3 regions of the Paraburkholderia sp. BL6665CI2N2 genome follow, and region 2 is predicted to be linked to each of the others. Evidence: predicted binding sites of a transcription regulator. Region 2 holds the regulator's gene; each other region holds the start of a gene.
What was found. The regulator LexA, encoded in region 2, represses DNA repair genes until DNA is damaged. The targets are predictions, from matches to a motif close to ACTGTATNNNNATACAGT.
Positions count from the first base shown of each region.

Region 1: the regulator LexA is predicted to act here: its motif matches at 996-1,013, upstream of imuA (translesion DNA synthesis-associated protein ImuA).
Region 3: the regulator LexA is predicted to act here: its motif matches at 6,612-6,629, upstream of recA (recombinase RecA).

Region 1 is NZ_SORC01000001.1:5,431,843-5,441,868, reverse strand. It holds gene imuA (translesion DNA synthesis-associated protein ImuA) at 388-981, opposite strand; gene B0G81_RS24475 (hypothetical protein) at 1,128-1,337, shown strand; gene B0G81_RS24470 (hypothetical protein) at 1,410-1,628, shown strand; gene lhpH (trans-3-hydroxy-L-proline dehydratase) at 2,180-3,187, opposite strand; partial or broken gene B0G81_RS44780 (delta(1)-pyrroline-2-carboxylate reductase family protein) at 3,251-3,559, opposite strand; gene B0G81_RS24455 (RNA 2'-phosphotransferase) at 3,773-4,396, opposite strand; gene B0G81_RS44775 (hypothetical protein) at 4,479-4,862, opposite strand; gene B0G81_RS24445 (hypothetical protein) at 4,916-5,452, opposite strand; gene B0G81_RS45620 (BPSL0761 family protein) at 5,557-5,823, opposite strand; gene B0G81_RS24435 (DUF6471 domain-containing protein) at 6,263-6,778, opposite strand; gene B0G81_RS24430 (hypothetical protein) at 7,650-8,969, shown strand.
Region 2 is NZ_SORC01000001.1:7,508,799-7,518,824, reverse strand. It holds gene B0G81_RS33735 (sulfate ABC transporter ATP-binding protein) at 1-892, opposite strand, end outside; gene cysW (sulfate ABC transporter permease subunit CysW) at 892-1,920, opposite strand; gene cysT (sulfate ABC transporter permease subunit CysT) at 1,917-2,819, opposite strand; gene B0G81_RS33720 (sulfate ABC transporter substrate-binding protein) at 2,981-4,021, opposite strand; gene lexA (transcriptional repressor LexA) at 4,336-4,986, shown strand; gene B0G81_RS33710 (hypothetical protein) at 5,092-5,436, shown strand; gene B0G81_RS33705 (DUF2939 domain-containing protein) at 5,538-6,200, shown strand; gene B0G81_RS33700 (universal stress protein) at 6,365-6,829, opposite strand; gene nodI (nodulation factor ABC transporter ATP-binding protein NodI) at 7,126-8,040, shown strand; gene B0G81_RS33690 (ABC transporter permease) at 8,134-8,961, shown strand; gene B0G81_RS33685 (hypothetical protein) at 9,044-9,466, opposite strand; gene B0G81_RS33680 (LysR family transcriptional regulator) at 9,784-10,026, opposite strand, start outside.
Region 3 is NZ_SORC01000001.1:4,973,449-4,983,474, forward strand. It holds gene B0G81_RS22205 (pilin) at 35-658, opposite strand; gene B0G81_RS22210 (TerC family protein) at 802-1,506, opposite strand; gene sucD (succinate--CoA ligase subunit alpha) at 1,652-2,533, opposite strand; gene sucC (ADP-forming succinate--CoA ligase subunit beta) at 2,684-3,853, opposite strand; gene B0G81_RS22225 (DUF2889 domain-containing protein) at 3,850-4,590, opposite strand; gene recX (recombination regulator RecX) at 4,740-5,447, opposite strand; gene recA (recombinase RecA) at 5,455-6,531, opposite strand; gene B0G81_RS22240 (response regulator transcription factor) at 6,765-7,547, shown strand; gene B0G81_RS22245 (sensor histidine kinase) at 7,557-9,104, shown strand; gene B0G81_RS22250 (MFS transporter) at 9,323-10,026, shown strand, end outside.

The sequences.
Region 1 (10,026 bases), 2.1 Mb from region 2:
GTTTCGAGAATACCCGACCGTCGCGGCCGCGTGATACTGCATATCCGTTCACCCACCGATGCAGTTTGTCGGCAAACGGCAGAGCCCTTTGTTCTCAAATTACTGCCTGGGGTGATTGCCGACAGTAGCCAATGCACAGCACTCCCGATATCCCAACCTGGCTGGCGCCTAACGGCGGCGGTCGGACCGCCGTTGGCTTGTATGGGAGTTGCAGTAAAAGGCGAGCTCTTTGGCCCGGCACGTAGTCATCGCCAATTCTCTTTGTGCTGCCGCTCATGTGCCCTGCCGATATTGGTTGCAACGGGACGCCGTGGTCGTCAACGGCCGACTCCGGGATTGCTGTGCCGAAGGCTGCCGCCCAAGGGCTAATCCCAATAAAGAAATCCATCAAATGGCCGTTGAAACAGCGAACGTATTTTGCTCCGCACGAACCGAATGGCCCCATGGCAGTAAATCTTTCCGTTTCAGAGTCGATTCTCGCGACTCCGCCCGAACGGGGCGCCGCCGTATCACCATCCATCCGCGCGAGCCTGACTGGGCAGCGAGGTGCAAACGTCGAAGCGATGAAGCCTGCGCGTACTGCGTCCAGAAAATCAGCGCGCCGCAGCTGCCGGCACGAAGAATCTGCTCCGCCGACCACAGCGCATTCGCGGTTTTTGGCGTCTTCACTCGAAGCACCTGGTCCAAAGACAACCCGATATAGCTGAGCCCCAGTCCGTCGGGCGTATGCGGCGGCCGCACGAATGCAACTGGCCGATTTCCTGCAGCGCTGAGCGCGGGGCGCAACAATCGCAATTCACCCACCCCCGCTTGCTGGACCATCAGGTCGATGAGCGCACCGACCGGCCCGCCCCCGCCGGGAAGCTCGGCAGACAGCGCGGGATAGCCGGTCTCAACGACTCGTCCACGGCCACGCGCGAGCTGAGACGCACGCCACAGGGACGGATGTATCTCTTCAGTCGTGACAGTTGCGCTAGACATGTGGCATCAAAAAACCTGTATATTTATACAGTATCGTACACGCAAATTCGTAGGCGTGAACTGTCACTTTTATTTGGGGGACGGGCTGCGCGGCAAACATCGCTCGGCTTCATGTCCTGCTTCCGTTGAGCAGAGGAGGTCCTATCATGAGAGCGGACGAATGGGTTCGGGAAGCCGAACGGGAATCAAAGCTTGTGGACGCCCTGTTCAAAGCGCGTCATCTGATTTCGATGCATAACGGCATGACCGTACGATGCGACGGTGAGGAATGGCCGCTTGATTTCGGCCAAGAGCTGAAGGTGATTGACGCTACGTTGAAGATGGCAGGAATCGACACTGCACGGCTCAAGCAGTAGATACTTGTCGAGCCGCTCGAATTTCGGCAATCATTGATGAGAAGCGGATGGAGGACCGACAAGGGTCGACAGATGCAGACTGACAAATACCGTGGATATACCCTGTGGGGCCATGCCATCCTTCAGCAGGACGACATCTTGCGACCGGAGCGCTTCGCCGGCAGCGGCACAATCATGCGCGACTCGAAGGTTGTAGCAGCGTCTGGAGTGCTCGGCGCATTCGATACTGATGAAGAGGCAGAATCAGCAGGTCTTGCGTGGTGTCGCGCGTGGGTCGATAGCCATGGCTGACCGCCAAGGCGCCACGGCATAATTCCAAGCTTGACGAATCGCCGGTCGTGGTCGAACCACGCCCAGTCGTTCGCGCGTAAAGTGCCGAGTCCGAGCAGGCCCAAGTCAGTACAGCCAGACCCCTAGCTTTCCCGTCGAGCCTCGGCGGAGCTCCGAGAAACCGTAACGCTTCGACTGTTTTTTGCGGCGTCTTCTTTTGGTCTGAAAATCGAACACCGGTAGCCGAAAGTACCACGGTGGCGACGCCGAAAACGCCCCAACGGTTTAAGACCACTGCCTTGATAACGTCAGGAAAGCAGCCAAAACTCACGACTATCCCCTTAACCACCGGTGTTCCCGATGGCGCAAGTGCAATCGCCGAGCCCACTTGCACAGCGCGCCAAATCTTTAAAGCTTGCGTAAACGACCAGTATCCCAGCACCGAATCAGCGCAACAAAGCACCACCAGGAAAGCTTCATCGGGACGTAGGTGCGCCAAGTGTGATGTTCGGCTGAACGGCAGCGGATTGCTCATCGTCAGGCGCCCACCGGATGCCTCTACTGCATTTGGCCTATCGAACGAGGAATCCGTACGTCAGCGGGTCACGCTCGTCCACAATCCAATTCGCAAACCCGCATATGAAGGCATTGCCCTCGACTTCGGGAATGACGGCTTTGAAATCGCCTACGGTTGTCTCACTGAGGATTCGCCCTTTGAACACAGTCCCAATAATGGACTCGTTCACAAGGGTCTCGTCCTTTTTCAGCTTTCCGCGTAGATAAAGCTGCGCAACGCGGCCGCCCGTTCCAGAACCGGTCGGTGAACGGTCCACTTCGCGGTCGGCGAATACGCAGCAGTTGGCTTGTGTGGAACTGTCGCTCCGCGGTGCATTAGCGATAATTGTCCCGTAGATATGGTTGATTTCAGGGATATCAGGGTGCACGACCGGGAACGCCTTGTTCGCAGCCTCCTTTACCTCTGCTCCAAAACGAATGAGTTCTTCCACCGAAGATTCACGAACTTCAAGCCCGTGTGGTTGACCATCGGTGTAAAAGTAGAATGCACCGCCGAACGCAATATCGCCAGTCACCAAACCAAACGACGGCGTCTCGACCGTCACGTCCTGTTTCCAGATAAAGGACGGCACATTCACGAAACGAACATTGCCCGCATGCTCGCCGTCCCATTGCACGAATGCTTCGATAAACCCGCACGGCGCGTCGATACCTACGCGCGTTTCAGGTACTTGACGCTGCACCCAGCCAAGCTCGACCGCCGCCGTTGACAGCGCGATGACCCCGTGTCCACAGTGGTCGCTGTAGCCTTCGTTGTGCAGGAAGATGATACCGAAATCAGCGTTCGGGCTAACCGGCTCCGTCAGGTAACCGCCGTACATGTCTGCATGACCGCGAGGCTCGAACATCAGGGCCTTGCGGATTTCGTCGGCGTTCTCCTTCAGCCACGCCCGTCGCTTGACGATAGTGTCGCCGGGCAGGCGGGGAAGGCCGCTGGTGACAATGCGGAACGCTTCACCGCCGGTGTGAACTTCAATAGTCGAGATGGTGCGCGTGATTTTCATGTTTGCGTCGGTGAAATCTGTGGATGTTCTGCTTTTACTCGCCGTACCAAACCAGCGAGCAATTTAAATCAACGTCACTGACACGTCCGCGTCGACCTGGCAGATGTTTGAGTCGAGCGCTGAACGTGCCACACGGCATGCGGCCAGGTCCCAGGCAGCACAGCCAACACTCTTGAACAGAATAGGCGCACCCGGCTTCAGCTCGCCAGCCAGCGCTTTGGCTAGGGGAGAAACTGAGGCCCAATCAACCCTGGCCTGGATAAGGTCGCCGGCTTCATGCTGTGCACCGACGGGGTCGTCTACGACCACGCAGCTTGCGTCGACGGTTTCCTTGCCGATTTCCGCTGCGTCTGCCGTGAAAGCGCCGACCCCGACGACCGCGTCTCAGGATAGGCCTAACGCTGTGAATCGGTCCGGGAGAAGCAATCGCATGCACTAACGCATCGGGCAGGCGATATTCAGACGGCTCATGCTCGCGATGATTCGAGTGCGTCACCGCCGGCTAGCGGACAGCTTGGACGTGATTTGATGTTGCTGGTCGTCCCAAGATGCGTAACTTCGGCCCGAACGGGCGAGAACGCAACTTCATGAGCTCGCCCCGCGTTCGTCCGGCGTCCACTTTGACAGGTATGCCGTCGGCACAGCCGGGGTAAGCCAAACTCCGTTATCCGACCGCGAGAAAGCGTACCCGTCAGCGTGCATCCGCGCTGCGTTCACGACTAACACCAGTGGTTGGCCGTGGCGAGCACCTACGCGCGTCGCTGTGTCGACGTCCGTGCTCAGATGGACAGCGTGCCGGGTCCGCGGCGTCAATCCATCCGCAGCAATACTCTCCCAGTTGCTCCAGGCGGTGCCGTGATAAAGAACAGCCGGCGGTTCCATATCGGCATATCCAAGGTCCACGCCTATCGAGTGACCCTGCGCCGCTCGTATCCGCAGGCCGTCCGGAGATAGCGAAAAGCGCTGTTTGTCGTTTGTGGTCACGACCGCGAGGATGACGTCTCGCGTGATTGCCGGCAATGTCCTCAGTCGCTTTGACGCACCCGCCTTACGTGCGGTACGTTCTATTGCGCGTATCAGCTCATCAATAGATACCCAGCCTTGGCCGTCGAGACGGATACCGACTATCTCGGGTTCGTGGCGCAGAATCTTCGAGAGAAGTCTGCTAACCGCGACGTGGTCAGTTGGAAGACGCGAATCGGCTTTCATGTTTATAGAGGTTACACGCCTGCGGTGGCACCCAGAATGTACAGCCGAGCTAGCTCACAGCTGCCGCGGCGTTCTGTTCGTTTCAATCCAGTTTCTGCCGCGCGGCCCGCAACTGTTCAAGCTCTTTACCGAGTGCGTCTATTTGCGCTTGCATGCCGCCCGCTTGCCTCAAGAGCTCTCCGACTTGATACCAGTAGGCATAGCCCAAGTCGCCATCCTCTAGGCCCAATTCGTGAAGCTTGCGAAGCGCAATCTCAAGGTCAATATGGTTGTCCGAGTTCATCTCTTTTTCCGCTGATTTTGAAGCGTCGTGGTCGCGCTGCGTCGCAGGCTTGCGCCTAAACAAAACCCCTTCGTTCACGTATCGCGTTTTGATGCGCAGCACGACCAAGCTCAGCACGAACCCGACTGCCGGCACGACCAGAAGTGCGGGGTTATTGAGGGCGAAGTCCCAGATTGCTTCCATCGCAAATATTGGTGATAGAGACCTACTGTAGTCTATTGCCAACCACGAATTCCTCACTGCTCGGCGAATTCCGCGGCAACGCGCAACACTTGCTTCCTGTCGCCATAAAAGAGTGCTTGCAACGGTGTCAGGTCATCCAGCGCACCAACGGGCGTTGTGAAAAAAGTCCACTTGCTCCAGCCTTTCAAATCACCAAGCGTTCGCACAACTTTCGCTAGGTCCTTTCGGCGAATTTCTTCAACTAGGAAGAAGGCCGGGAAATACGGTTCATCTTCGATGTCGACACTGAAGATGCGCTGAGCAGCGACTTCTTTACTGACCCTTTGGGGGGTGAGCCCGATGGCTGCACAGAAATGAGACTTGTGTAGTAGTTTTGCATTGGCAACTAGGCGTGCCGGCGTCGACTCCCGCTTGGTTGAACCAAGCTCCTTCCGCCGTTGCGCGCTTTCTTCACGAATCGAACGTTGTTCTATGTTCAACACTGTGGCTAGCCCCGCAACTCTCACAAGCGCGCGTTTGAACCGGCGCCCGAGTTCGGCATCCGGAATTTCGAGAAGCGCGCGAGCTCCCACAGGGTCGAACAGGGTCACTGCGACCGCGGCGCTCCGCAAAAGCTCTAATACGTGGGCATCAGGGGACGAGGGTTCACTCGTTGAGTTCTTTTGACGGCGCGGCATAGGGATTCTCACTCAAGCTATTCATCAGTGCGTGTTGGGAATAGCGGAACCACGCGGGTGCACGCCGCAAGTTCTCTGGGGCACTCGGCAGTCGGATGCGCCCAGACTTCTGGTAGCGTGGACGCTGACGCGTCCAACTCGACATTCAATGGGTAATGCTTTAGCAGACCTATCGCGACTGATTGCACTAGACCGCGAATCGTGACTTCTTCTGCATTGCTCAGCATTTGCAGAAAAATCCGCGCATCGACTACAGCCTTCGTACGTTCCACTGGCGTTGTCATGTCTTTCTCTCCAAGTGCGCACCGGTCGAGGCATGGGTGCTTACAAGTAACTCCGACTAGGGCGCACCAAACGTTCAAGCGTGTATCGGCCATCCGCTGGGCACCTTCAGAACAGACGGTGACTCGCATCGAAGCCCCGGAGAACGTACTGACTGCGGAATCGGTACGCCAGTTGGAGTCGAAGCCCGACAAACTGGCCGCGTGCTGACGTCGGCAATGACACTCTCCGAGTGCAAGTGCCCGACATTCGACTCCACTCCAACTGATAGGAATACGACCAGAGCGGCAGCCTCTGAGACCTCGACTTAGCCAAACCGCTTGACGCGAACCGGCGCGGCCGGGAGGCGACCGGGGAGCGTCAAAAAAAGAGATTCAAATGCGTCCGTTTTTATTTTAGGAAAAAAAATCGGGATGGCAAGAAAATGGTTGTGCGACGCTCCTACGAGCGTTCAGAAGCGGCGGAGCGGCCGACCGCAATCAGGTCGCGGTAATCAATGTAGAGGTCAAGGCTCGAGCTGCCGAGCGCGAGAATGCTCTGGAGGAACTCAGGCAGGGAGATGTTGCCTTGGTCGATGTGCGAGGCCAGCGTCTTCTCGCTCAGACTGGCGCCGAGTTGCACCATGCGCTGTGCTAGGTTATCGACCGACACGGTGGGATGTCGAGATAGTTCAGCTTCGAGAACCGCTGTGGCACGGGCCTGCCAGCTATCGGACCGGGAAAAAGCATCGAGCCAAAGTTGGGGTATCACGGAGTGCGTGACATGCAGAATCTGAAGCAACATGGACAGTTTCACTCGCCCACGCGTCACGCGAAGCGCAAGTGACCGCTCGCTCTCACTGACATCCACGGCCCGTAGCGCCGTTGCGAGTTCGGCATATCCCATCCCCTTTCGCGCCAGAATGACGCGCACTACTCGCGCGGCCATATCCGCCCAACAGGTGTCGACGTGGCTCACAAGGCTCCTTGCAATCGTGCGATGCCGGACTAAACTAAACTGAAGTAAAAGTCACCAACTTCACGTCGCATTGAGCTGCATCAGACCGGCGCGTGGCGGAAAAAGAAAGGTGACTCCGAGCGATTGTACTGTGCCCTGGCTCTCCAATAAGAACGGGAATACGAGCGAGCTGAGCAGAAGGCCAAGGAGGTGTTGGGCATCGACAAAAGCAGGTGCCGGCACGAAGGAGGGGAGGAGCAGCAGGAGAAGCGGGAAGTAAGAGTTGGCGTTCAGACGCTACAGGCGTGCGCCAACGCGCACAAAAGTTGCTGTGCGAAGTCCCTGAGGGTACAATGACGGGCTAATTTACCGTCTAATGGGCCATTTGTCAAGCGGAGTTCCTGACCAAGCGCCACAGGCGTGGGGCACATTTCGTAGCCAAGGAAATGGGGCGACATCATTTTTAAGGACTTGGAGGTCTTAGCGCTGTTTCAAAGTAACAAATAAAAACGGGGCGAAGAGAGTTCGAGTCTCTTCGCCCCGCTTCCGGTGGACCCAAAAAGAGCCCTCCGCAACTTCGTGCGCGCGTAATCTCTCACATTGGGTTCGTGTTGTCAACCCCTGCCTGCTCGCTTTGCAGGCTCAGGGGGCGTTCACTCGCCCTTTTTTTGTGTGGGAACCGTATGCACACACCCTTCAACGGTAGTGCGGTCGGCGCACGCCTGGCGCCATCCAAGCCACTGCCTTTTCCTGGCAAACTCCATTGCAACCTGACGAGCAGCGAAGCCAGAGACGTTCCGCTAGCTGTCGCGTCTGTCGAGCGGTCTAGTCTGGGCCTCGCTCCGCTGCCGACTCAACAGCATCAAGGCGAAGTCGCGCGGAGCCCGGCGTGATGGCGACCTTAGACGGAATTGTCGACGAAGTTCTCGACCCGGCTCCGCTCAATGGCCGCAAGCACAATCCGGCTCTCGACTACACGCCACTGTGGCGAAGCCGTTTCGACGCCTTGAAGCAGTTGACCTTCGACCCGGTGCGAAGGAAGTCTGGTTTGATGGAATCCGACGGGTTCCCAAACTTTCCGACGGACGACCAGGTCCGCCTATTCTATGAGCTCGTCACGAACATCACCCATAGCAGGCTTGAACGTAATCCCGCTGACCCTTTGTTCCAGTCCCGGCTCTACGACGCGGCTAGCTTCATCGCGGACTCGGAAGACGTGCACGGGCGTCGGTTCAATTCGCCAGTCGTCTCCGTTCCGACATCAGGTGCGCGAGGCATCTGGGTATCAATACCCGCTGGGCATGGGGAGCAGGCGGTGGTCAGCGCGATACAGCGCTGCATCGGAACAAGTGCTCACCGGTTCTACGCCGACTCTCCCGCTGGTGGGCGGTTCGACATAAGCATCGTCAAGTCGCTAACCGTCCCATTTCCCGCGACCGGTTCGCCTCGTACCTTCGTCGATACGTTTTTGAAGCAAATGGATACTGCGGTGTCAGATGGTTCCTCCACGTATCGGACGGGCCCGTTTCGCCGGGACAACGACGAAGTTGCAAACGCCATGAGCAGCCTTGCGATTCAGCACAACCTCGGTGCGCTTCTTGTTCCCAACCTGACTCGAAAAGCCGTCAAGGGAGAGGCCGGAGGCGTGCTGCTTGGCATGCTTGCGCGGTTCACGGAGCTGTCCGGTATCCCCGTTGTTTGTTTCGCGACCACGGCGGCTACCACCGCCTCCGACGCTCACGGAAAGGCGGTCCATGCTCTGCGGAGGGTTCCCGTTTCTATCCTTGCGCTTCAACTTGAAGATGACCAATGGTTCTTTCTCGCTGACTACCTCTGGGAGAATTACTTTCGGTTCAGGTTTTCCCATCCCATGCCCGACTGGTTTCTCAAAGAGCTCTGGCGACACACCCAGGGCTTGATTGAACCGGCAACGAAGCTCGCCGCGTATGCCTACAGCATTGGTGAAATTACGCGCGAGAGCGAACTTAATGAAAGCCTGCTCGAAGCATATGCGCACTCCGCTCTCGAGCTCGATGTCGGGATGCTGACTTCGTTGCGGTTCCTCGCAAATGGCCTGGTCCAGTCCCGTAATCTCGGCTTCAGGTCTGACTACGCGGACTCGTTTCCTCTTCAGGACAACCAGATGAATGCTCCGCTGTTCTATGGGGAAACTATTTCAACAGCCCTCGAACTTTTGGAGAGCAAGCCGTGACGCGCTTGATGCTATTCCCCGCGGTGCCCCGTGAGAGCGCCACCAGCATAGCTGCGATGGTCGCGCAAACAACTGCGTCGAAGGAGGCGAAGGAAATCAGTCGGGTTGGCAATCGACGAGGCCTGCTTCTGTACAGCACTCTTCCATGTCGCGTTCAGCAGTTCTGTGGCATCACCGAGAACGCATATGGTGAGCCCATGGACGTACTTGCCAAGCACACTTTGCTGGTGTACGGCACCTGCGGGATGTCGCAGGAGATGGCTGCGACAGCGACGCGCAACATTGCTTTTGGCGTCGCATTCCGGACTATGTTTCCCAAGCTGCGGCCAGGAGTCGAGTCAGGAAACCGGTTTGGACTGCAATGTCCCGAGTGCGCGCTTGCACTGGCGGGAGGCCGGTCTCGCCGCGCATCCCTCTGTGCTCATTGCATTCCGTATGTGACGCGTTGTCCTTGGCATGGCTGCCGCCTGGTCTGCGACCAGGAGTGCAGCACACTTGAGATGCTCATGTCGAAGACCGGTGACTTCGCGCGTGCCTCCAATTCGCTTCGATATGCCCAGCTTGCGTGTGTGGCGAGTGAAATCATGCCGTGCGAGCGAATCTGGCCGAAGACTTTCAGCATATTGCGTGAAAAGGGGTATGTCACTCAGTACGGGAACCTTCGGACGAAGCGCCTTCACACCGACCTTCGAAAGCTGTTCTCCTCCGGCTTTGAGGACGAAAGGCTCTCGCATCTCGTCACTGACACAGCGGCAGTCGACCTGTGCATCCGAGCTGCTCAACGAACCGACCGCGCGGCACCTGCACCAGTTCTCGTGCTCATGTATCACATGGCGTGCGATGTCGACCCGATTGTGAGGCGACCCCCGCCGCGCGCTGCTGAGTCTGCGAAATCCGAGGTGGACAACGAGCGGCGTGACAGCTCGCGAGCGCAGTGGACCGCTCATATGAGTCGGCACCCAGAGATGACTCGAACCGAACTGCGCAATTCCATGCCGGCGTTGTGGCACTGGTTGCATCGTCACGACGACGCTTGGCTCCGCGCTAACCAGTTTGC
Region 2 (10,026 bases):
GCACGTCGACGACGATGCCTTCGCGATGTCCCGACGCCTGCGGGTACAACTGCAGATCGTGCGGACGCACATAGGCGAACGCGGGGCCGCTGAAATCGGCCTTGATGGAAACCGGCAGCGCCGCGCCGTCCACCACGAAACCGCTTGCATCGACGTTGCCATGCAGACGGTTCGCCGCGCCGAGAAACTCGTAGACGAACGAGGTTTGCGGATGGTCGTACACGTCCTGCGGACTGCCCACCTGCTCCACATGCCCGCGATTCAGCACGACGATACGGTCGGCCACTTCGAGCGCTTCTTCCTGATCGTGCGTGACGAAGATCGTCGAAATATGCAGATCGTCGTGCAGACGACGCAGCCAGCTGCGCAGTTCCTTGCGCACCTTCGCATCCAGCGCGCCGAACGGTTCGTCGAGCAGCAGCACTTTCGGTTCGACGGCCAACGCGCGCGCGAGCGCGATACGTTGCCGCTGGCCACCCGACAGCTCCGACGGATAGCGTTGCGCGAGCCAGTCGAGCTGCACGAGCTTGAGCAGTTCATGCACCTTCTCGCGGATCACCGCTTCCGAGGGGCGCTCCTTGCGCGGCTTCACGCGCAAGCCGAAGGCCACGTTCTCGAACACCGTCATATGGCGGAACAGCGCGTAATGCTGGAACACGAAGCCCACTTCCCGCTCGCGCGCGCCGACCGTCGCCACGTCCTGGCCCTGCAGCACGACCTGGCCGCCGTCAGCGTATTCGAGTCCCGCGATCACGCGCAGCAAGGTCGTCTTGCCACAACCCGACGGCCCGAGCAGCGCAACCAGTTCGCCCGGCGGAAAGTCGAGCGAGACGTTATCGAGCGCGACGAAATCGCCGAAGCGCTTCTGCAGGTTACGAACGGTGATACCCATTACAGCTCTCCTTGCTTGAGCGGGTGTTGCTGCGGTGCATGCGTTGTTTGCGTTGTGTGTGTTGCGCTTGTTGCATTGGCCGCAGGCGTAACGGGACCCGCGTATGCGGGCACGTCGCGCGCGGCCGACAGTTCCGCCGACATATGGCGCTCGGCGAGCAGCTTCAGGCCGAGCGTCACGAGCGCGAGCAGAGCCAGCACCGACGCCACGGCGAACGCCGCCGAGAAGTTGTATTCGTTGTAGAGAATTTCGACGTGCAGGGGCATCGTGTCGGTCTGGCCGCGAATATGGCCCGACACGACCGACACCGCGCCGAACTCGCCCATTGCCCGCGCGTTACACAGAATCACGCCGTACAGCAGGCCCCATTTGACGTTGGGCAGCGTGACGCGGCGGAAGATCTGCCAGCCCGACGCGCCGAGCACGTGCGCGGCTTCTTCTTCGTCGTTGCCTTGCGCCTGCATCAACGGAATCAGTTCACGCGCGACGAACGGGAACGTGACGAAGATCGTTGCCATCACGATGCCCGGCACCGCGAAAATGATCTGCGCGTTGTGGTCCTGCAGCCACGGGCCGAACCAGCCCTGCGCGCCGAACATCAACACATAGATCAAGCCCGAGATCACCGGCGACACCGAGAACGGCAGATCGATCAGCGTGGTCAGCAGCGCCTTGCCGCGGAACTCGAACTTGGCGATACACCACGAAGCCACGAGGCCGAACACGAGGTTCAGCGGCACCGCGATCGCGGCGGTGATCACGGTGAGCTTGATCGCCGAGAGCGCGTCCGGATCGGCGAGCGATTCCAGATAGAAGCCGAGCCCCTTGTTCAACGCCTGATAGAACACGGCGGCGAGCGGTACGACGAGAAACAGCGCGAGAAACAGCAGCGCGACGCCGGTGAGAATCCAGCGCACGACAGGCGGTTCGGTGACCGGATCGGGCCGGCGCGCGACGTTCAGCGGCGCGCGCGGCGCCACGGCCACGGCTGCGGAAGTACCTGCATTCTTCACGGAATCGCGGCTCATTGCGCACCTCCGCCGACACCGATCGCCGCGACACTCGCGGCAGCAGGCGCCGGGCCCGCGCCCCCACGACTCGTGCGGCGCTGCAGATACCACTGCAAGGTATTGATAAAGAGCAGCATCAGGAACGACACGACCAGCATCACGACCGCGATCGCAGTCGCACCCGCGTAGTCGTACTGCTCGAGCTTGGTGATGATGAGCAGCGACGTGATTTCCGACTTCATCGGCACATTGCCGGCAATGAAAATCACCGAGCCGTATTCGCCGAGCGCGCGCGCGAATGCCAGCGCGAAGCCCGTCAGCAGAGCAGGAAACACCGCCGGCAACACCACGCGGCGAAACGTCAGCCAGCGCGATGCGCCCAGGCACGCCGCCGCCTCTTCCTGCTCGCGCTCGAACTCCTCGAGCACCGGCTGCACCGTGCGCACCACGAACGGCAAACCGATGAAGGTCAGCGCGACCAGCACGCCCGCCGGCGTGAACGCGATCTTCAGGCCGAGCGGCTCGAGGAACTGCCCGATCCAGCCGTTGCCCGCGTACACGGCCGCGAGCGAAATACCCGCGACCGAGGTGGGCAGCGCGAACGGCAGATCGACCACGGCATCGACAATGCGCTTGAACGGAAACGTGTAGCGCACCAGCACCCACGCCACCAGAAAGCCGAACACCGCATTGATCAGCGCGCCGCCGAGCGCGGAAAAGAAGGTGAGCCGATACGACGCGAGCACGCGCGGCGAGCTCACCGCGCGCACGAACTGGCTCCAGTCGAGCGTGGCGGTCTTGAGAAAGGTCGCCGCAAGCGGAATCAGCACCACGAGGCTCAGATAAGCCACCGTGATGCCGAGTGTCAGGCCAAAACCGGGCAACGCGCTCGGTTTTCGGAAGGTCAACGTCGTCATGCTCGTTACTCGTTCAGGTTGATGCTCGTATTGCCGGCCGCCGGGCCCTGGCGGCCAAAAGCGCGCCCCATGGGGCGCGCTCGGGAGTGACGCGTCGCCGCGTCGTGCTGCCTATGCCTGTGCCTATGCCTATGCCTTTGCCGATGCCGGCAGCGGGCCTGTTACTGCGGCTGATAGATCGAATCGAACACGCCGCCGTCGGCAAAGTGCGTCTTCTGCGCGTTGGTCCAGCCGCCGAACGAATCGTCCACCGTGTACAGCTTCAGCTTCGGAAACTTGGCGGTCAGCTCGGCCGGCACCTTGTTCGAACGCGGACGGTAGAAGTTCTTCGCCGCGATCTCCTGGCCTTGCTCGCTATACAGGAAGTTCAGGTAAGCTTCGGCGACCTTGCGCGTGCCGTGCTTGTCGACCACCTTGTCCACCACCGCGACCGGCGGCTCGGCCAGAATGCTCACCGACGGCACCACGATCTCGAACTTCTCCGGACCGAATTCCTTCAGCGACAGAAACGCTTCGTTTTCCCATGCGATCAGCACGTCGCCAATGCCGCGTTGCACGAAGCTGGTGGTCGCGCCGCGCGCGCCGGAATCCAGCACGCCGGCATTCTTGTACAGCTTGCCGACGAATTGCTTGGCCTTCTGATCATTGCCGCCCGGCTGATGCTCGGCGTACGCCCAAGCCGCGAGGTAGTTCCAGCGCGCGCCGCCCGACGTCTTCGGGTTCGGCGTCACGATCGACACACCCGGCTTGATCAGATCGTCCCAGTCCTTGATGTGCTTCGGGTTGCCCTTGCGCACCAGAAACACGATCGTCGACGTGTACGGCGAGGCGTTATCCGGCAACCGCTTCTGCCAGCCCTTGTCCAGCAAACCCTTGTTCGCCAGTGCGTCGATGTCATAGGCGAGCGCCAGCGTCACCACGTCGGCCTGCAGACCGTCGAGCACCGAGCGCGCCTGGGCGCCCGAGCCGCCGTGCGACTGCTTGAAGGTGATCGTCTCGCCCGTCTTCGCCTTCCACTCCTTGCCGAACGCCTGGTTGACGTCCTGATACAGCTCACGCGTCGGGTCGTAGGAGACGTTCAGCAGCGTCGTGTCGGCGGCGTGCGCCTGCGCCATCACACCGAGCGCGCCCGCCGCGCTCAATGCGAGCGCCGCGATCAGTTTCTGCGTCCTGCCTGCCAGCCCCGTACCTTGGTGATTCATGTCAACTTTCTCCGCGTTGTCCGCTGAAACAGCGTGTGGTGTCTTTTCTTGTGTCGCGGTCACGTGCACATGAACGTCAACTGGAGGCCCAGTCTATCGAAGGGCTTTCATCATTAAAAATAATGTTTCTTCATTTTTTAATACTCAAAAGTGGTAACGACAGCTGGATAAGGCGTTGCTGAACGAAAACGGCTGTTAAAGCATCGTTTGACGGCGCTGGAACGCCGCCCTTCGCCCCGAACTTAAAGTAAAGCTTGAATTGCGCCGAATACTGTATAAAAATACAGTCACCTGTTCATACATACAGTGGCGCCATGACCAAACTCACCGCACGACAGCAGCAGGTTTTCGATCTGATCCGCAGGGCTATCGAACGCACCGGCTTTCCGCCCACCCGCGCGGAGATCGCCGCCGAGCTGGGTTTCAGCTCGGCCAATTCGGCAGAAGAACATCTGCGCGCACTCGCCCGCAAGGGCGTGATCGAACTCGCGGCCGGCGCATCGCGCGGCATTCGCCTGCTGGCCGGTCCGGAAGACTCGCCGCACCAGTTCACGCTGCCGCACGCCAGCATCATGCAACTGTCGCTGCCGCTAATCGGGCGCGTTGCCGCCGGCAGCCCGATCCTCGCGCAGGAACATATCTCGCAGCACTACGCGTGCGACCCGGCGCTGTTCTCGAGCAAGCCCGATTACCTGCTGAAGGTGCGCGGACTGTCCATGCGCGACGCGGGCATCTTCGACGGCGACCTGCTCGCGGTGCAAAAGCGCAGCGAAGCAAAAGACGGCCAGATCATCATTGCCCGGCTCGGCGACGACGTCACGGTCAAGCGCCTGAAGCGCCGGCCGAACGGGCTCGAACTGATCGCCGAGAACCCCGATTACGAAAACATCTTCGTTGAAACCGGCAGTGCGGAGTTCGCGCTGGAGGGTATCGCCGTGGGGCTGATCCGCCCCGGCGAGTTCTAACCCAGTTCTAACCCTTTTGCGCGTTCAACAGAATAAAAAGCCGCGTCAATGTCGCATCGACACTGCATCAACGCCGCATCAACGTTGCATCGTCTGGAGAGTCTCATGGAACGTCTTGCCCGCCTGCTGCCCTTTCGCCAGTTCGGTCGTCTGCGTCACCTTCGCAAGCTGGTGCCCTGCTCATTGATCGAGGCGGCCACGCGCAGCACACCGTCGCTGTTCGACTCGCCCGAGGCTGCGTCGAGCTTGCCTTCGTCGTTGCCGGCGTTTGCCCGCGTGTCGTTGAATTCCGGCCTGAATACGGCCGAACCCGCGCGTCGCGCACCGGTGCGGGTCTATCACGGGCCGTCGCGTCTCATCATGGTCGGCACGATGGACGCGGTTTGCCGCATGATCGACCGCTGCATCGCCGACGAAGCCAACGTCCATGGCGCGGTGTTCGAGTCGTGATGACCCTGTCTTGAGCGGGCGGCGAGAGATTGCATTGCGTGGGATCGTTTTCGCGTGGCCGCGGTCCACGTTAGATCACACCTGATGGAGAGTCCCACTCGATGGCAGTTCCGAAACATACCCAACGCGGCAGCAGAGGCGGCGCCACAAAGCCGCTGATCGTCACGCTAATCGTGAGCGTGGTGATCGCCGCACTGGGGTTTGCTTATGCGTCGCCGTACATCGCGCTGAACAATCTCAAACGCGCGGCCGATGCGCGCGACGCGCAAACAGTCAATCAGTACGTCGACTTCCCTGCGTTGCGTGAGAGCCTGAAGGAACAGGTCGCCGGCCTGCTGACACGCCGGCTTGGCGCGCACAGCAACGGCAATCCATTGGCCGCCATCGGCGCGATGATCGGCGTCGCGTTGATCGGCCCGCTCGTGGATGCCTATGCCACACCGGACGGTGTCGCGGCCTTGCTGAACGGCATGCCGCCGCGCGGCGATCCGGGTGAGCGGCCGCCCGCGCCGCCGGCCGCGAACAATCCGTCCGACGCCGCCGCGACCGCACCGGCACCGGCAGCGCCTCCTGCCGGCAACGCGGCGAACGGGAATGCCAACACCACGCCCCCGCAACCGCCGCAGACCACGGCGGGCTATCGTGGGCTCAACGAGTTTGTCGTCACGTACCAGCATGGCGCCGGCGACGCGCGTTACTCGGCGATCTTTCGGCGCGAAGGGATATTCACGTGGAAGCTGGCCGCGGTCAATCTGAACGAGTGATCGCGGCACGTCGGCTTTGTATGGCGCGGATCCCTTGATCGCGCCAATTATTCGGCGAGTCGTGACGAGTCGTGCAGCGACTTCGTTATGACGTCAAGGCCATCGGGTAGTGAGGCCGGAGTACCCGACCCCCAGCCAACCGCCCTCAATGGCCGACATGCGCATCAAGCCGCCGCTTGCTGCTGCTCCTGCGCCGAAGAACACGCCACCAGAATGCTGCACGAGACACGGTCGAGCAGCGGCGTATTGCCCGCGCCCATCCACCATCGCGACAAACCCGTGCGGCAACGGTGGCCGACCACGACCAGGTCGACATGCAGTTCATTGGCGAGAGTGGCGATCTCATCGATCGGATGGCCGAATGCAAAATGCCCTTGTGCGGTGACGCCTCGCTCGGTGAGCCAATCAACGCCTTCCTGCAGGATGTCGCGTGCGGTCTTTTCGAAACTGCCGCAGGCCACGTCGGTCAGCAGGCCCGCGCTTTGCGCAATACTCGAGCGCATGTCAACGACGGACAGCAAATGCGTTTCCGCTTTCAGATCCAACGCCAAGTCGGCGCCGCAACGGAGTGCTTTGCGGCCTTCGCGCGAGCCGTCGTAGCACAGCAGGATTTTCTGGTAGCTCGCCATGATTTTTCTCCCTTCGCGCGGGACGCGCGATTCTCAATTAATCATGGTGCGCCGCAATTCAGGTTGCAAGGGATGGAAAACGCTAAGTGTGCGCTGACCACCCTCTAACCACGCCCTAAACAGGTGCGCGAGCCGCTGGGAGGGTCTCCGCGCGTCGATGCCGCAGTGCAAGAAACCGGCTTCGGATTGTCGGGGCGAACCAACAGTGTCGCGCCGATGCCCTAGAATAGGCCGCCTCCCCCGGCCACTCACGTCATTCACGTCATTCACGCCCTCCTTGGAGACTCGTTCGATCCATGCCCGAAGCCGCCATCGAATTTCATCAAGTCAAAAAAAGCTACGGCGAAAAAACGGTCGTCGATGGACTGTCGTTTCATGTCAACGCCGGCGAATGCTTCGGCCTGCTCGGCCCGAACGGAGCGGGCAAGACCACCACGTTGCGTATGCTGCTCGGCATCGCCGCGCCGGACGCGGGCACGATCCGTCTGTGCGGCGAGCCGATCCCCGGCCGCGCGCGCGTGGCACGGGCGCGCGTCGGCGTGGTGCCGCAGTTCGACAATCTCGATCCCGACTTCACGGTGCGTGAGAACCTGCTGGTGTTCGGCCGCTACTTCGGTTTGAGCGCCGCGCAATGCCGTGCGATGGCGCCTTCGCTGCTCGAATTCGCGCGGCTCGAAAGCAAGGCGGACGCGCGCGTGAGCGAGTTGTCCGGCGGCATGAAGCGGCGCCTCACGCTGGCGCGCGCGCTCGTCAACGATCCCGATGTGCTGATCATGGACGAACCGACCACCGGCCTCGATCCGCAGGCGCGGCATCTGATCTGGGAGCGGCTGCGCTCGCTGCTCGCGCGCGGCAAGACCATTCTGCTGACCACGCACTTCATGGAAGAAGCCGAACGCCTCTGCCACCGGCTGTGCGTGATCGAGGAAGGACGCAAGATCGCCGAAGGCGCGCCGAGCGCATTGATCGCTTCCGAGATCGGTTGCGATGTGATCGAGATCTTCGGACCCGATCCCGTCGCGTTGCGCGATGAACTGGCGCCGCTCGTCGAGCGCACCGAGATCAGCGGCGAGACGCTGTTCTGCTATGTCAACGACGCGCAGCCGGTGCATGCGCGGCTCAAGCAGCGCGCGGATCTGCGCTATCTGCATCGACCGGCGAATCTGGAAGATGTGTTCCTGCGGCTCACGGGCCGCGAGATGCAGGATTGAAGCGCATCGGTCGAGACCGGCATCGCACGCAACGCGGTACAACCATAACGACGCCCTGACAGAAACCACGCAGGGACACGCACGAGACACGCAATGGACGCACGCACCTACGAAACCGCCGGCGACACGCCATCCAATCAGGAAACCTTCGCCGCCTTCCCCGCGAACGCCAGCAACTGGATCGCGGTGTGGCGCCGCAACTATCTGGTGTGGAAGAAACTCGCGATCGCCTCGATGTTCGGCAACCTGGCCGACCCGATGATCTATCTGTTCGGCCTCGGCTTCGGGCTGGGGCTGATGGTCGGCCATGTCGACGGCGTGTCGTATATCGCGTTTCTCGCGGCGGGCACAGTGGCCTCGAGCGTGATGATGTCGGCGAGTTTCGAGTCGATGTATTCGGGCTTCTCGCGCATGCATGTGCAGCGCACCTGGGAAGCGATCATGCATACGCCGCTGACGCTCGGCGACATCGTGCTCGGCGAGGTGATCTGGGCAGCCAGCAAGTCAGTGCTCTCGGGCGCCGCGATCATGCTGGTGGCAGGCGCATTGGGCTACGCGAATTTCCCGTCGATGCTGCTGGCCTTGCCGGTCATCGTGCTGACCGGGCTTGCGTTCGCGAGCATCGCGATGGTCGTGACGGCGCTCGCGCCTTCGTACGACTTCTTCATGTTTTACCAGACGCTGGTATTGACGCCGATGCTGCTGCTATCGGGCGTGTTCTTTCCGGTCTCGCAGCTGCCTGCCGTCGCGCGGGGCGCGACCCAGATGTTGCCGTTGGCGCATGCGGTCGACCTGATGCGGCCGGCCATGCTGGGTCGGCCCGTCGATAATGCGCTGTTGCATATCGCTGTGCTGGCCGCGTATGCGCTCGGCGGGTTTATCGTGTCGGCGATTCTGTTTCGCCGCCGGATGATGAAGTAGGTTTTCCGGCCGTCAACCATAACGAACGCCAGGCGCTGATCGCCGCGCCCGACGAAACATCAGTGCCGCGAGCCGGGCCCGCTCAGTCCTCGTCATCCGTCCACGGAATGTCCACGTCGGAGATAAACGCCACCGTGGCGAACGGGCCGCCGTCCTGGCGCCCGATCTTGCCGTCGGCGCGCTGCCACTCGACCCGGAACACCGTGCCGGGATCGTCGGCGATCAGGCGGACCGTGCGCACTTCATCCGGATCGGCCTCTTCGACGGGGCCATCGAGCGAGACCTGCAGTTCCTGCGGCCACAGCCCATCGGCCGGATCGTAGATCTTGTCGCCGTCGGGAATCAGGGTGAAGGCTTCCACGCCGATAGTGGCCGACGCGTCCACGATCATCTTGCCCAACGCGCGCAGCAATGCCGTGGCCCGCGCCGAATTCGCCTGACGGATGGCCAGATCCCCGCGCGTCAGCGCCTGCTCAAGTTTTGGGTTTGTTTTTTGTTGCGCCATTCGATGTCCTGGGTCCTATCGCTCTGTTGTGGACGGCGCGCGAATTCGAGCGCGCGCCGCTCTCCATTTTTCGGGCTGAATCCTACCATCGCCATGCACCGCAGCATTGCCGGTCATGCACTGCGGCGCTTTCAGCCCACCCCGTCCACCACAGTTTAGGTCGTGATTCGCGATCCGGCTGCAACATTTGCCTTTCAATCGGTCGCGAATCGATCGCTATCGCACGCATGCCGCCGGCCTGGTTGGTCGTGCGCGGGCCGTCGTGATCGCAGTCTCGCCGGCCTGATGCCGCGTGGATTCTCCAGCCACAGCGGCCGTCAGCCCTTGGCTCTGCCGCGCTTTCGCGCGGCCTTCGAGGCCGTCGCATCCGCCGGCTTCACACCCGCGATTTCCGCGATCAGATGATCCCGGAACGCCCTCACCGACTGCGGCAGTTCACGCCCCGCCATGGTCTGCACCTGGATGCTGCGCTGGCGCATCTGCGGATGCGTCAGTGGCATCACGACGAAACCATCGCCGGCGTAACGGTCACGCACGGACAGCAGACCCGTGAACATGAT
Region 3 (10,026 bases), 2.5 Mb from region 2:
TCTCCCGCTTATCGCGCGCTCATGTCGCATACGTTCATGAACGGCACTCAGGCGGGGCGAGATTCGACGGCAACGTGGGCGCATCGGTGGGTGCCGGGCCCGCGCCCGGCGCCGGCAGCGAGGACGCCGCTTTGCCGCCCGCGAAGCATTCCCACGTCAGCGCGCCCGCCTGCACTCCGCCCTTGCTCAACGCGATGCGCGCAGTCGGCGCATCCGCATTGTCAGGCACCGACGGCACGAGCGTGAGCGTGTTCGAACCAACGGCTGCGACGCGCGTCGTGAAGGCGACGGTGATCTGGCCGGTGTCGTCGTCGACCCGAATCGATTCGACGTTGCGGGTGGCGGGCGGCGACGCATACCCACCGCTGAACGTGTTGCCGCTCGCGGCGTTTTCAGCCACCGCCAGCCGCGCGGACGCCGCCAGCGACAGCCCCTCGCCGACGCGGCTGCGAGCCAGATAGTCCTGATACGCGGGAATCGCATAGGCGGCGATCACGCCGACGATCGCCAGCACGATCATCAGCTCGATCAGCGTGAAACCGAAACCGAGGCGTCGGCAGGCACGCGCGAGCCGCGCGGACCAGGCCGCCCGGCAAGATCGTGAGCGCGTGGCCAGCGAGGATTGGGAGTACGGGCAATAAGGCAAAGTGAAGATCATCGGCAGGCTCCTGAAACGAAAACGCCTGCCCCACGGATCGGGAACAGGCGTATCAATCGTAGCCAGCGGCGCTCGTATCAGACAGTCAGCCGAATGGCTAACGTTGCAGCGTGGTGCGCCTCATGCCGACGCCGGAGCGTGTCTCAAGCCGCCGCGCGATGGGCGTTGCGGCGCTTGAGCAGATAACCAAGGACGATGACGAACAACGCCCCCGCGATGCTCATGCCGTTTTCGGCCAACGGCGTATCGAGGATCGGCCAGCGATCGCCTGCCGGGTCGTTGATGATCAACCCGCCCGCGATCCAGCCCAGCAACCCGGCGCCGAGCGTGATGACGATCGGGAAGCGGTCGAGCAGTTTGAGAACCAGCTGGCTGCCCCACACGATCAACGGGATGCTCACCACCAGGCCGAAGATCACCAACGCCAGACGGTGCTCGGGATCGGCCGCCTCAGCAGCGCCCGCGATCGCGATCACGTTGTCGAGGCTCATGACCGCGTCCGCGACGATGATGGTCTTGATCGCCGCCATCAGCTTGTCGGCCGGCTTGATGTTCTCATGCGGGTCGTGCGCCGGCGCCATCAGACGCACGCCGATCCACAGCAGCAACAGGCCGCCCGCGAACTTCAGCAGGGGCACATCGAGCAGGGCGACCGCGAACGCGATCAACGCCACGCGCAGCACAATCGCGCCTGCCGTACCCCACAGCACGCCTTTCGTGCGTTGGGACGGCGGCAAATTGCGGCAGGCCAGCGCGATCACGACGGCATTATCGCCACCCAGCAGAATGTCGATGACGATGATCTGGATGACAGCGCCCCAATGGAGCGTGGCGAAGAACTCGAGCATGATTGAAAGAATAAGAAGAAATGCGGCGAGCGGCCAATAAAAAAAGCGGAGGAGTCTGCACTCCCCCGCTTTTTGGACCGCGTGCTCACGAAAGGACTTCGTAAGCGTATCAAAAAACGCGCCGTGACAGCGCGCGAATTTCGATTTACAGCATTGCCTTCAGAAGACGCGCCATTTCCGACGGGTTCTTCGTGACCTTGATGCCGCAGGCGTCCATGATTTCCAGCTTCGCTTCAGCGGTGTCCGCACCGCCCGAGATCAGCGCGCCGGCGTGGCCCATGCGCTTGCCCGGAGGCGCCGTGACGCCGGCGATGAAGCCGACCACCGGCTTCTTCATGTTGTCCTTGATCCACTCAGCAGCGTTCGCTTCGTCCGGACCACCGATCTCGCCGATCATGATGACGGCGTCCGTTTCCGGATCGTCGTTGAACATCTTCATCACGTCGATGTGCTTCAGACCGTTGATCGGGTCGCCGCCAATACCGACCGCCGACGACTGGCCGAGGCCGATCGCCGTCAATTGGCCGACTGCTTCGTACGTCAGCGTGCCCGAACGCGACACGACGCCGATGCGGCCCTTGCGGTGGATGTGACCCGGCATGATGCCGATCTTCAGTTCGTCCGGCGTAATCGTGCCCGGGCAGTTCGGGCCGAGCAGCAGCGTCTTGCGGTTTTCAGCACGCATGCGAGCCTTCAGCTCGATCATGTCACGGACGGGAATGCCTTCCGTGATACAGATCGCCAGATCCAGATCGGCTTCGACCGCTTCCCAGATCGCAGCCGCGGCGCCTGCCGGCGGAACGTAAATCACCGACACGGTCGCGCCCGTTTCAGCCTTGGCTTCAGCGACGCTAGCGTAGATAGGAATGCCTTCGAAGTCTTCGCCGGCACGCTTCGGGTTCACGCCCGCAACGTACGCTTCGCGGCCGTTTGCATATTCACGGCAAGCACGCGTGTGGAACTGACCGGTCTTGCCGGTGATGCCCTGCGTGATGACCTTGGTGTCTTTGTTAATCAGAATCGACATGTATTGACCTCTGTTCGTTTGGCGTCGTGCGGCGGCGCCGCGAGGCGGAATGTTCCTCGCCCGCGGCGCGCGCACGTCGCCATTCGTAATCCTGGTTAATCCTGGCAAAAGCCCTGACAAAAGCCCTGGAAAAAGCGGCTAAGGGAAGGCTTACGCCTTGCCCGCAGCAGCCGCGACGACCTTCTGAGCCGCTTCTTCCATGCTGTCCGCCGCGATGATCGGCAGACCGGATTCAGCGAGCATCTTCTTGCCGAGGTCTTCGTTCGTGCCCTTCATGCGGACCACGAGCGGCACCTTCAGCGAGACGGCCTTCGACGCCGCGATCACGCCTTCCGCGATCACGTCGCAGCGCATGATGCCGCCGAAAATGTTGACCAGAATCGCGGTCAGGTTCGGGTTTTTCAGCATGATCTTGAACGCTTCCGTGACCTTCTCGGTCGTGGCGCCACCGCCCACGTCCAGGAAGTTCGCCGGTTCGCCGCCGAACAGCTTGATGGTGTCCATCGTTGCCATGGCAAGGCCGGCGCCGTTCACGAGGCAGCCGATGTTGCCGTCGAGCGAGATGTACGCGAGGTCGAACTTCGAGGCTTCGACTTCAGCCGGATCTTCTTCGTCCAGATCGCGATACGCGACGATTTCCGGGTGACGGAACAGCGCGTTCGAATCGAAGTTGAACTTGGCGTCCAACGCGATGACCTTGCCGTCGCCGGTCAGGATCAGCGGGTTGATTTCGGCCAGCGATGCGTCGGTTTCCCAGAATGCCTTGTACAGGCCTTGCAGGATCGCGCGCGCTTGCGGCAGCGAAGCAGCGGGCACGCCGATCTTCGTGGCCAGTTCGTCGGCTTCGGCGTCTTTCAGGCCGGTTGCCGGATCGACGGCGATCTTGTGGATCAGCTCAGGCGTCTTTTCCGCGACTTCTTCGACGTCCATGCCGCCTTCGCTCGATGCCATCACGACGATCTTCTGCGACACGCGATCGATCACGAGGCCGACATACAGTTCCTTCTTGATGTCAGCGCCTTCTTCGATCAGCAGACGATTCACCTTCTGGCCTTCCGGACCGGTCTGGTGCGTGACGAGCTGCATGCCGAGGATCTGTTCCGAGTACTCGCGAACCTGATCCAGCGACTTGGCGACCTTCACGCCGCCGCCCTTGCCACGGCCACCCGCGTGGATCTGAGCCTTCACGACCCATACCGGGCCGCCGAGCTCTTCCGCGGCCTTGACCGCATCATCCACCGAGAAGACCGGCTTGCCGCGCGGTACCGCGACGCCGAATTTCCGCAGGATTTCCTTACCCTGGTACTCGTGAATCTTCATGCGTGATTCCCTTCAGTCTGAGAGTTGGATTGAACTTCGTTTCCGCTGCCGTCGTTCATGCCGGACGCGTTGCCGCCCTCGCCTGTCTGGCGGACTGCCCCGTCGCCTGACGATGCCGCGCGATCCGCTGTATACGGAGCGCGGCCATACCAGCGCGGATAAAACTGCTGCACCGCCTCGCCGTCGAAACGCAGCGCGTGGCAGCGTCCCAGCTGGAATGGCGGTTTATCGTTGGAATGCTCGCCTGTGCTGTTAGACGATCCGTCTCCTGAACCTGCGTTCGCGCCCGGCGCGCTGTCACCGGTATTCCACACTTCACCCGCGAACGCCTGAATCGCGGCGGTCGGCAGCATTGCGCACAGCTCGGTGAGATGCGTGCAACCCGCCGTGCCACCGAGTACACGGGCAGACTCGCGACGGAAGTTTTGACGGAGATTGAGCCCGATGAGGGCACGGTAGGCGGGATTGCTGGCTTGGCACAAACCAGGATAGGGCACCCAGTCGGACGACGCCTCGGCGTCGACGACATTGAGCTTGCGATCGATGGTGATGCGAAGCCAGAGTTCATGGATCGGCTGACCCTTGGGCCGGACGCCCGACGCAAGCACTACGTCGCGCGGTTTTTGGTCAGTCAAGCACGCTTCCACATCCCACAGGCCATCGGCTCGCTCATAGGCTTCCGCTCTGATTGCGCGACGATGGCGCAACTGACGGGACACGGGCGGGGAGAGCGGCATGCGGGAGGAAAGGCCGGATTGGAAAACCCACGAATTTTAGCATACTGGGTATTTGGGACAGGTCCGATTGCGCACGGCCGTGCCGTGCGCGGCTGGGAGCGGAACGTGCCACCCCAAAGGCTTTTGCGTGCGAACGATGGACGACGCGACTACTCGCCGCTCCACTCCTCGTCCATTCCCTTGAGGATTTTGCCGATCGTGGCGCCCGAAAATCCGCGCGATGCCAGAAAGCGCTGCTGTTTCGCCCGTTCGGCGGGCGTTTCGGGAAGCCGGCCGAACTTCTTTTGCCAGACGGCATGGGCACGGGCGAGTTCGGTTTCGCGCAATTGCGCGCTGGCCTCTTCGACGAGCGTTTGGTCGACCGAATGCTGCTTCAATTCGCCGACGATCCGGCTCGCGCCCAATCGCGACGAGCGGCGATGAATCAGGCTTTCGGCAAAGCGCGAGTCGGACAGCCAGTTTCCGGCTTCCAGCGAGTCGAGCACGGTGTCGAGAGAATCGGTTTCCTCGACGAATGGCTTCAGCTTGCGCGCCAGTTCGGTGCGGCTGTATTCGCGGCGGGATAGATAGCCGAGCGCGCGGCCTTTTAAAGACCGTGCCGGACGTTTGGACTGTTTGGCTTCGTCTTGCCCGGGTTTCGCTTCGCCTGGAACGCGACGTGAACGGGTGTAGGTGGTTTCGGAGGGATCCGAGCCTACGGGCGGCGGGGATTCAAACCGCGCGCGCTGCGGATTGCGGCCCGCAGCGCGGTCGTGTGCGTCGAACGATTCGAATGGATCGAACGACTCGTCGTCTTCATCACGCGGGCCGTCCGCGTGGCGTCCGGAATCGGACAACGGCCGGCCCTTGCGTATCACGTGATGGTTACTCTTCTTCGTCCGCGACTTCAGCGGCTGCGCCGGTCACGGCTTCAGCCATGGCATTCACGCCCAGCGATTCGCGGATACGATTTTCGATTTCACGAGCGATATCCGGATTTTCGCGCAGGAATTCACGCGCGTTGTCCTTGCCCTGACCGATACGTTCGCCGCTGTAGCTGTACCACGCGCCGGCCTTGTCGACGATCTTGGCTTGCACGCCCAGGTCGATGATTTCGCCCTGACGTGAAATGCCCTCGCCGTACAGAATGTCGAAAATCGCTTCGCGGAACGGCGGCGCTACCTTGTTCTTCACCACTTTCACGCGCGTTTCGTTGCCGATCACTTCGTCGTTCTTCTTGATCGAACCGATACGGCGAATGTCCAGACGCACCGACGCGTAGAACTTCAACGCGTTACCGCCCGTGGTGGTTTCCGGATTGCCGAACATCACGCCGATCTTCATGCGGATCTGGTTGATGAAGATCACGAGGCAGTTCGTGCGCTTGATCGTGCCGGTGAGCTTACGCAACGCCTGCGACATGAGACGCGCTTGCAGACCCGGCAGCGAGTCGCCCATTTCGCCTTCGATTTCAGCCTTCGGCACGAGCGCCGCGACCGAGTCGATCACGATCATGTCGATCGAACCCGAGCGCACCAGCGCGTCGGCGATTTCGAGCGCCTGTTCGCCGGTGTCCGGCTGCGAAACCAGCAGTTCGTTCACGTTGACGCCGAGCTTGCCCGCGTACTGGATGTCCAGCGCGTGTTCCGCGTCGATAAACGCTGCCGTGCCGCCGAGCTTCTGCATTTCGGCGACGACCTGCAACGTCAGCGTGGTTTTACCGGACGATTCCGGGCCATAAATTTCGACCACACGGCCACGCGGCAAACCGCCGACGCCCAACGCGATGTCGAGGCCGAGCGATCCGGTTGAGACCACCTGGATATCTTCGACCGCCTCACCTGCGCCGAGCCGCATGACCGACCCTTTGCCGAACTGCTTTTCGATCTGTGCGAGTGCGGCAGCGAGTGCCTTGCTCTTTTCAGCCGTCAGTCCAGCCGAGCCTTTCTTGCTTTCTTCCATGAATCGTCCTTTGCTATGATGAACGGCGTCTGAGGCGGATGTGCAGCCCACTTTGAAAGGACAGCACACGAAACCCAGACACTGTATAAAAAAACAGTAGTTTTGGCAAGCACGATTCTCATGCGAACGCGCATTTTTACCGTCGCGCTGCCCAACTACCCACAATAATTTTCGGAGACCGCTGTGCGCCGGGGGGACACCCCGCGGTGCCGGCAAGGCCAGGCTGGCGCACCATGCGAATTCTGATTGCCGAAGACGACAGCATACTCGCGGACGGTCTGGTTCGATCACTCCGCCAATCGGCCTATGCCGTCGATCACGTAAAGAGCGGCGTCGAGGCCGATACCGCGCTGTCGATGCAATCTTTCGACCTGCTGATTCTCGATCTGGGCCTGCCGCGCATGTCCGGCCTCGAGGTGTTGCGGCGCTTGCGCGCGCGCAATTCCACCCTGCCGGTGCTGATTCTGACCGCCGCGGACAGCGTCGACGAGCGCGTCAAGGGCCTCGACTTCGGCGCCGACGACTACATGGCCAAGCCCTTCGCGCTGAACGAACTCGAAGCACGCGTGCGCGCCCTGACGCGGCGCGGCGCCGGCGGCGGCCCGACGGTCGTGCGGCACGGCTCGCTGTCGTTCGACCAGGTCGGCCGGATCGCCTATGTCAACGAGCAGGTGATCGACCTGTCGGCGCGCGAGCTGGGTTTGCTCGAAGTGCTGCTGCAGCGGATCGGCCGGCTGGTTTCGAAGGAACAACTCGTCGATCATCTATGCGAATGGGGCGAAGAAGTCAGCAATAACGCGATCGAGGTCTACGTACATCGCCTGCGCAAGAAAATCGAGCCGAGCGGCGTGCGCATCATCACCGTGCGCGGTCTGGGCTACTGTCTTGAGAAGGCCGCGTCAGCGCCGAGCGCAAGCACGAGCGCGAACGCTACGACCACGCCCGCACCCGCCGAGCCCGAACCGCCCGCCGCGCCGCCGTCCGGCGCAATGCCGGCGAGCCATCACTACAAATAGAGGCCGCCCATGTCCGCACGCGCAGATCGCGCTACGGCGCACGCGGCGGACCTCGACGAGGCGCGCGACGAGCGCTACGCCAACCCGTTCGCCCCGCCCGACGAAACCGAAGCCGCCGCCGAGGCGCGCCCGCGCTCGCTGTTCGGCGAGATTCTCGACTGGATGCTGGCGCCGCTGCTACTGCTTTGGCCAATGAGTCTCGCGGTCACCTATCTGGTCGCCAAGTCGATCGCGAACGGCCCGTTCGACCGCGCGCTGGAAACGGACGCCTACGTGCTGGCCCGCCAGATTCATCCGGTGAACGGCGTGGCGGAACTGACGCTGCCCGACTCCACGCGCGACTTTCTGCGCGCGGACAATGTCGACAGTGTGTTCTATCAGGTGCTCGGCACGCGCGGCGAACTGGTGGGCGGCGAGCGCGACATGCCGCTGCCGCACGAGGAAGACCGCCCGCAGCCCGGTCTCGTCGAATTTCGTGACGATGTGCTGCGCGGCAACGATATCCGCGTCGCCTACACGACTGTGGAGTTTCCGCAGACGCCCGGCGCGCAACCCGTGCTGGTGCAGGTCGCCGAAACGCTCGACAAACGCAGCCAGCTCGCCAACGACATCATCAAAGGCGTGATCTTGCCGCAGTTCGTGATTCTGCCGCTCGCGATCCTGCTGGTGTGGTTCGGGCTCTCGCGCGGGCTCGCGCCGCTGCACGCGCTACAGGCGCATATCCGCGCGCGCCGCCCGGACGACCTGTCGCCGCTCGAGGCGCGGCGCGCGCCGCCGGAAATCGAGCCGCTCGTGACCTCGTTCAACGATCTGCTGACGCGTCTCGAACAGAACATGGAGCTGCAAAAACGCTTTATCGCCGACGCCGCGCATCAGATGAAGACCCCGCTTGCCGGCTTGCGCACGCAGGCCGAGCTGGCGCTGCGTCAGGACGCCTCTGCGGAGGTGCATCGCTCGCTTGAGCAGATCGCCACCAGCTCGGAGCACGCCGCGCGGCTCGTCACGCAACTGCTGGCGCTGGCGCGCGCGGAGAACCGCATGTCGGGTCAGATTTTCACACCGGTCGAAGTGACGGAGGTCGCGCGCAGTGCAGTGCGCGACTGGGTTCAGGCCGCGCTCGCCAAGCAGATGGATCTGGGCTACGAAGCGCCTGAAGAACCGGTCGAAGTGAACGGCAATCCGGTTATGTTGCGCGAAATGCTTTCGAATCTGATCGACAACGCGATCCGCTATACGCCGCCGGGCGGCCGCATCACCGTCAGAGTGCGGGACGACGCGGCGGCGCGGCTCGTGCATCTGGAAGTCGAGGATACCGGCCTCGGCATTCCGGTCGCCGAGCGTTCGCGGGTGATCGAGCGCTTCTACCGGATTCTCGGCCGCGAAGGCGACGGCAGCGGCCTCGGACTCGCGATCGTCCGCGAGATCGCGACCATGCACGGCGGCGAGCTGACGATCGACGACAACGTCTATCAAACTTCGCCGCGGCTTGCCGGCACGCTCGTACGCGTCAGTTTGCATGTGCGCGAACGGGCCGGGACTTACCCTAACGCGACCTGAATGCGTCGATTCCCCGACTCAATATTGAGACACGTTGGGTGTAAATTGGCCCGCTTTGGCACCAGATAGGCGCGTGTTGGGCGAAAACCCACAACACAGACCAGGCCTGCAAATTCACCCCGCCACGTCAGTACGCCGTAAGTTTCCACTCCAATAATCGGTTTCACGGGAACGCCGTTACCGGCGAACCGCGTGCATATCGATATTGGAGACGACATATGGCTACCGTTGGCGGGCAAATCTCGCACGTGCCGATGACGCGCGAAGAGAAGCGGGTGATCTTCGCATCGTCGCTGGGTACGGTTTTCGAGTGGTACGACTTCTATCTGGCCGGCTCGCTGGCGGCCTTCATCAGCAAGAGCTTCTTCTCCGGCGTCAATCCGACAGCCGCCTTCATCTTCACGCTGCTCAGCTTCGCGGCCGGCTTCGCGGTCCGGCCGTTCGGCGCGATCGTGTTCGGCCGGCTCGGCGATATGGTCGGGCGCAAGTACACGTTCCTCGTGACGATCGTGATCATGGGCCTGTCGACGTTCCTGGTCGGCTTCCTGCCGGGTTACGCGTCGATCGGCTTTGCATCGCCCGTGATCTTCATCGCGATGCGGATGCTGCAAGGCCTCGCGCTCGGCGGCGAGTATGGCGGCGCCGCCACCTACGTGGCCGAACATGCGCCGCCGGGACGCCGCGGCTTCTACACGGCATGGATCCAAACCACCGCCACGCTCGGCCTGTTCCTGTCGCTGCTGGTGATTCTCGGCGTGCGTACGGCAATGGGTGAGGATGCGTTCGGCGCCTGGGGCTGGCGCATTCCGTTCATCGTCTCGATCCTTCTGCTGGCGGTGTCGGTGTGGATTCGTCTGCAACTGCACGAATCGCCGGTGTTCGAGCGCATCAAGTCCGAAGGCAAGACCTCCAAGGCGCCGCT